Regions from separate parts of the Terrisporobacter hibernicus genome, predicted to be linked through region 2. Evidence: riboswitches for the same ligand, from Rfam matches in the RefSeq annotation. Region 2 holds a riboswitch; the other holds the start of a gene.
The links. Region 2 has a riboswitch for FMN ahead of ribD (bifunctional diaminohydroxyphosphoribosylaminopyrimidine deaminase/5-amino-6-(5-phosphoribosylamino)uracil reductase RibD). Riboswitches for the same ligand answer to the same signal wherever they lie in the genome.
Positions count from the first base shown of each region.

Region 1: another riboswitch for FMN. It lies ahead of JW646_RS10150 (ECF transporter S component); the one in region 2 lies ahead of ribD (bifunctional diaminohydroxyphosphoribosylaminopyrimidine deaminase/5-amino-6-(5-phosphoribosylamino)uracil reductase RibD).

Region 1 covers NZ_CP081135.1:2,028,844-2,032,344, reverse strand. Annotated here, with positions in the region: gene tsaB (tRNA (adenosine(37)-N6)-threonylcarbamoyltransferase complex dimerization subunit type 1 TsaB) at 1-246, opposite strand, end outside; gene tsaE (tRNA (adenosine(37)-N6)-threonylcarbamoyltransferase complex ATPase subunit type 1 TsaE) at 246-698, opposite strand; gene JW646_RS10150 (ECF transporter S component) at 918-1,526, opposite strand; FMN riboswitch at 1,632-1,750, opposite strand; gene JW646_RS10145 (amidohydrolase) at 1,849-3,015, opposite strand; gene JW646_RS10140 (Tex family protein) at 3,032-3,501, opposite strand, start outside.
Region 2 covers NZ_CP081135.1:1,781,459-1,784,959, forward strand. Annotated here, with positions in the region: gene JW646_RS08600 (bifunctional 3,4-dihydroxy-2-butanone-4-phosphate synthase/GTP cyclohydrolase II) at 1-371, opposite strand, end outside; gene ribE (riboflavin synthase) at 383-1,030, opposite strand; gene ribD (bifunctional diaminohydroxyphosphoribosylaminopyrimidine deaminase/5-amino-6-(5-phosphoribosylamino)uracil reductase RibD) at 1,015-2,118, opposite strand; FMN riboswitch at 2,299-2,415, opposite strand; gene JW646_RS08615 (rubrerythrin family protein) at 2,574-3,032, shown strand; gene rpsI (30S ribosomal protein S9) at 3,313-3,501, opposite strand, start outside.

The sequences.
Region 1 (3,501 bases), 250 kb from region 2:
CATAGCTTTTGCTGTGGCCATCCCTATTCTAAGTCCAGTGAAAGAACCCGGCCCTATACAAATACCTATGGCATCTATATCCTTAATTTCCATATCACTAAGTTTTAACATATTTTCTATCATAGGCATTAGTTTTTGTGAATGGGTTTTTTTAGTATTTATACTATATTCACAAATTAACTTGTCATTTTCTAATACTGCCACATTTGCAGCCATGGTAGAAGTATCTATTCCTAGTATCTTCATTATTTAGTCAACTCCTCAACTATTTCTTCGTATTTTTGTCCAAATGGTGTTAATACCATCTCTCTTCCATTTTCCTTGTAATTTAATTCTATTTTCAAATAATCTTTTGGCAATATGTCTTCAATTATATTTGCCCACTCTATTATACAAACACCTTCTGAGTCTATATATTCATCAAACCCTATATCGTACATTTCTTCACTACATCCAATTCTATACACATCAAAATGATACAAAGGTATTCGACCTTCATATTCATTTACTATAGTAAATGTTGGACTTGTAATATAATCGTCTACTTCTAAAGATTTAGCTAAACTTTGTGTCATGGTAGTTTTTCCCGCTCCTAAATCTCCAATTAAACAAATCACACTACCTGGAAAAAGTAACTTACCTAGCTTTTCTCCAATCTCTCTTGTTTTCTCTTCTTTGTCTAAAAAAATTTTTTTCATCTATATCACCATAAAATCCTTTATTTCTTATAATTAACCTTTATATTATTAATTATTATTGTCAAATCAACCCGTATTCTAGTCATTTCTTTCTTGTACAACTAGATATTATTATATAATAACCTTCATTTATAATAAAGGGGGTATATTTATATACTTAAATTCTAAGTTTAATAAATGCAAAAAAAGAGCTAAAATAGCTCTTCTTTATTTTTAAACTTATTTACTAAGTATTTTTTCCATTTTTTTGAATAATGGTAATGTTACTAATGTCATTATACCTGCTTTTAATATATTAAAAGGAGCTATCATCCATATTACAAAAGTCATTAAATCAGTAACTCTTGGATTTATTATAGTTCCCATTTGTATTATTTGCTCTAATGGCATACCATATATGGTTACATATAAAGGTATCATTATAAAGTAATTCATTATACATCCTGTAATAGTCATAGCTACTACTCCTACTAATCCTCCAGCTAACACTCCTTCTGTAGTTTTTAGCTTTTTATAAAATAAACATATAATTAATACATAAGATCCACCTATTACTACATTTGCAAATTCTCCAACGCCTCCAGTAGTGCTTGCTGTTATTCCTTGAAGTAAGTTTTTTACTATAACTATAGCAAGACCTGCCATTGGTCCTAAAGACATTCCACCAAATATAGCTGGTATATCAGATAAGTCTATTTTTAGAAACGATGGAAATATTGGTAGTGGCACTGCTATAAACATAAGAATATAAGCTATTGCTGATAATACTCCCACCTTTGCTATAGTTTTTGCAGATGATAATCCTGGCTTTCTAACTGCATTTTGCATAATATAACCTCCAAATTTTAAATATTTTTCTGAAATTAAAAAAACTCGAAGAATTGTAACCTTCGAGTCTTATGAATATTCAAAATGGATTATGGTATATATCATAATTCTCTTCTCTCATCCAGACTGTACTGTCGGCTTTGGAATCTCACCAAATCATGCTACAATGTAGCTCGCGGGCTATAACCGCCGGTAGGGAATTTCGCCCTGCCCCGAAGATCTTCTGTTTTTTTAATTTCTTATTATATTATTATAATAATTAAATGGATACATTATGTCAACATAATATTTTAGACAACAAAACCCAATGCATGACTTCAGTTTATTTATTTTTCTTATATACTATTTTGCCATCTATAATTGTATATAAGACATGACTATTTATCTCAAAAGGATTGTTGTCCCAAATAACTATATCTGCATCTTTTCCAATTTCAATAGACCCAACTTTATCATCTATTCCTAATACTTTTGCTGGATTTATTGTTATGGCTTCCAATGCTTTTTCAGATTCCATTCCATGTTTTATTGCTATTCCGGCACATATCGGAAGGTATTGAATAGGAATTACTGGATGATCTGTCATTAAACAAACATCTAACCCTGCATTGGAAAGAATTCCTGCTGTTTCAAAAGTTAAGTTACGAAGTTCTATTTTAGATCTTTCCGAAAGAGAAGGACCTACTATTACTGGATATCCTTCTTCAACCAACTCATCTACAACTAAATGACCTTCTGTACAATGATCTAGCGTTAATCTTAAATTAAACTCTTTTGCAATTCTTACGGCAGTAAACATATCATCTGCTCTATGAGCATGAGCTTTAAGTGGAATTTGTCTTTTTAATACTGGTATTAAACTTTCGTATTTTATATCATATTCTGGTTTACTTTCATCATCTTCTTCTAGCTCACATCTTTCAACTTCTTCTAGGTACTCTTCTGCCTTTTTTAAATTTTCTCTAATTAAAGCTGCTATAGCCATCCTTGTTTGTGGAGTTTTATCATCACTTCCATAAACGCTTTTTGGGTTTTCTCCAAAAGCAATTTTAGCTGCTACAGGATTTTTTATTATCATTTTATCTATAATTCTACCAAATGTTTTTATAGCTATACACTGACCTCCCATTACATTTGCACTTCCAGGTGTAGTACAAACTGCTGTTATTCCACCTTGAACAGCTTCTGTGAAGTTTCTATCCATTGGATTTATTCCATCAATAGGATTTAAATGAGGAGTTACAGGGTCTGTTTCTTCATTCCCATCAGCTCCTTCTGCTCCTATTCCATCTTCCCAAAGGCCTAAATGTGTATGCGCATCTATAAAACCTGGTAATACTAAACACCCCTTTGCATCTATTACTTGTGCATCTAAAGGTGCTACTATTTCATCACCAATTTCTATTATTTTTTTATTATCTATAAGAATATTACTATTTATTATTCCTTTAGTTACTGTATTTATTGTTCCATTTTTTATGAATATCACTTATTTTCCTCCATTATTAAAGCTTCATAGATAAGGCAACTCTTTGTTTGTTCAAATCTATTCCTATTACTTTAACATCTATTATATCCCCAACAGAGCAAATTTCCATTGGATCTTTTACAAATTTATTACTCATTTGTGATTTATGAACTAAACCATCATTTTTTATTCCTATATCAACGAATACTCCAAAGTCTACAACATTTCTAACAGTTCCTTTTAAGATCATACCTTCTTTTATATCTTCTATTTTCAATACATCAGTTCTAAGTATAGGCTTCATTCCATCTTCTTCTCTAGGGTCTCTACCTGGCTTTTTAATCTCTAAAATAATATCTTTTAAAGTTACTTCTCCCACACCTAAATCTTCACTTAGTTGTTTTAAACCTATTTTTTCTACTCGCGTTTCTATGTCAGATATGTTTTTGTTTTTTATATCATCTAAAGATAACCCTAATATTTCCAACATTTTTTTGCAAGTATCAT
Region 2 (3,501 bases):
GGTCTACGAAAATCTTCTGGCTTAGAATTTTCATCCACACATTTCATAGCTGTTATGCTTCTTTCTAGAGCAGATATTCCAGTCACTGTATCCACATAATCTATGGAAACTGTAAATGCAGTACTATGATTGTCTGTATTATTTGATACCATTTGAGTAAGTTGTAATTTATCACAAATTTCTTTGCTCATAGGCATACATATAAGGCCTTTGGCATGAGTAGCCATAAAATTCACATTTTCTGTTGTCGCAAATTCAGCCGCACATATAAAATCGCCTTCATTTTCTCTATCTTCATCATCAGTAACAATTATTATTTTTCCTTCACGAAGATCTTGTAAAGCTTCTTCTACTTTATTAAACTCAAACATTCTTGCTCCTCCTAAAAACCATTATTTATTAAGAAATCCATTGTTATATTACTTTCATCTTTTTTGTTTTTTTCAAAAGTTATTAACTTTTCCACATACTTCCCTATAATATCATTCTCGATATTCACAATATCCCCAACTAACCTGTGGGAAAGTATAGTTTCCTGTGATGTGTGAGGAATAATCGATACACTAAAACTATTTTCATTTACATTTACAACAGTTAAACTTATTCCATCTATAGCAATAGATCCTTTTTCTACTATATATTTTATTAAGTTGTTTTCCACTGTCACTGTGTACCAAATTGCATTATCATCTCTTTTAATTTTTATTATTTTTCCAGTTCCATCGATATGCCCTGATACAATGTGACCACCAAACCTACCACTTGCAGACATTGCTCTTTCTAAATTTACATAACTTCCATTTTGCAAACTATCCAATGAAGATCTACTCAGAGTTTCATTCATTACATCTGCTGTAAAAATTTCGTTGCTAAATGTAGTTACAGTAAGGCACACACCATTTACAGAAATACTATCCCCTATATTAATATCTTCAAATATTTTTTTACCTTGTATAGTAATAATTGAAGATTTATTATTTTTTTTTACATTTTTTATTATTCCTATTTCCTCTATTATTCCGGTGAACATTCATGTACCACCTCACTTTCTATCAATATATCTTCATCTAATTTTATTACTTTTGTATTTTTTAAATAAAATGAATTCTCAGGATTATCTACTCCTATGCCTGATACTGGAGATTTGGCATTTATGCCTCCAAATATTTTAGGTGCAATATAAGTATGAACTTTATTAACTATTCCACTTTTTAATGCTGACCAATTTAAAGCTCCCCCACCTTCTAAAAGAATGCTATCTATTTGTTCTTCTCCTAATATAATCATTAATTCTCTCAAATCAATATGATCATCTTTTTTAGGTACAACTATAACCCTACATCCTTTATCTTTGTATATTTTTTGTTTATCTATATCACTTTCACTCGTTGCTATTATTGTTGGTATCTCATGAGCTGTACTTACTAATTTGCTCTCAATAGGCGTCCTTAGATTAGTGTCACATATTATTCTTGTAGGATTTTTTCTATTATCTAATCTACAGTTAAGCATGGGATCATCTAATAATACAGTTCCTACTCCCACCATTATTCCACTATATTTATGTCTATCTTCATGTACTTTTTTTCTCGAAACTTCTCCTGTTATCCATTTAGACTGATTAGTATAAGTTGCAATTTTACCATCCATTGTCATTGCGTACTTCATTACAACATAAGGTATTTTTGTATTTATATAATGAAAAAAAACTTCATTTAGAGCATCACATTCTTCTTTTAAAAATCCATCTACAACTTCAACTCCATTATTATGAAGCTCCTTTATTCCTTTTCCTCTTACCAATGGATTGGGATCTAATGACCCTATAACAACTTTACTTATACCAGCTTCTATAATAGCCTGTGTACACGGTGGTGTTTTTCCATAATGACAACAAGGTTCTAATGTCACATATATAGTTGCTCCTTTAGGTGATTTTTTACAATTTTTAATTGCATTTCGTTCCCCATGAAACATTCCATAGGCTTGGTGATATCCCTCTCCTATTATTTCATTATCCTTTACAATAACAGCACCAACCATAGGATTGGGATTTACAAAGCCACAACCTTTTTTAGCAAGTTCTAAAGCCATTTGCATATATTTTTTATCAATCATACTTCACCTCCAATAGCATTCTTAAAAATAAAAAAGCCTTGAACAATATGTTCAAGGCAGAATTTATATAAATCAATTAATCTAATTGTATAGTTTTATTTTAAATCAAAAAACTCTGAAATGATAAATTCATTCCAGAGCATACAATTCCAATTAATAAAAATTAAATCAGATTAATTATTTCATCTTCTTTCATCCAGACTTTACTGTCGGCTTCGGAATCACACCGAATCATGCCATAATGGCTCGTGGGCTATAACCACCGGTAGGGAATTTCACCCTGCCCTGAAGATTTTATTCAATTAAGATAATCATAATTTAATATGCTTAATCTGTCAATTATATTTTTATCTTACTTATAAATGAATTTTTTAGAAAAAATACATTTTAATGTTTAAACTTTCCATTTTATGGTATAAATGTAATATTAACAAAAACAAATATTAATTATATAGATTGAATTTACTAAATCAAAGAAGAAAGTATATAATCAAATAGCTGATATCTTCGAAGAAACTGCAAATAATGAAAAAGAACATACTAAAATCTGGTTCAAGCTTTTACATGATGGAATTCCATCAACTCCAGAAAACTTAAAAGATGCTGCTTTCGGAGAAAACTACGAATGGACTGATATGTACGCTACTTTTGCGAAAGAAGCTAAAGAAGAAGGATTCGATAAAATAGCATATTTATTTGAATCTATTGGAGACATTGAAAAAGAACACGAAGAAAGATACCGTAAACTGCTTGAAAATCTGGAAAATGGAACTATATTTAAAAAAGACGGTGAAGTTTACTGGCATTGCCAAAATTGTGGTCACAAACATAAAGGCAGCATTTCACCTGAGTTATGTCCTGTTTGTAATCATCCACAGTCATACTTCCAAGTTAGAGCAGAAAACCATAAATAAGTGAGTAATTAATCTCAAATAAATAATCCCAAAACCCAATATTAAGTTAGGCTAACAACTATTAGTTGTTAGCCATTTTTTATAAACTTAAATTTTACAATCCCACATTGTAATTTTATATTGTGTATTGATTAAGTATCTAATTAAATAAATTTTATATTCGTTTATTTTATGAGAAATTGTTAGTTAAAGTTTATAATAAAAAAAGATGTATTCCAACAACTTTGTTGAAATACATCTTGTATATACAATTTGAAAAATTTCCAATATTGAATAAAAACTATCTTTTTGAGAACTGAGGCGCTCTTCTTGCAGCTTTTAAACCATATTTCTTTCTTTCTTTCATTCTTGCATCTCTTGTTAAGAATCCTTCTTTCTTTAAGTCTCCTCTTAACTCAGCATCAGCTTTTAATAAAGCTCTTGATATACCGTGTCTTATAGCTCCAGCTTGTCCAGTGAATCCTCCACC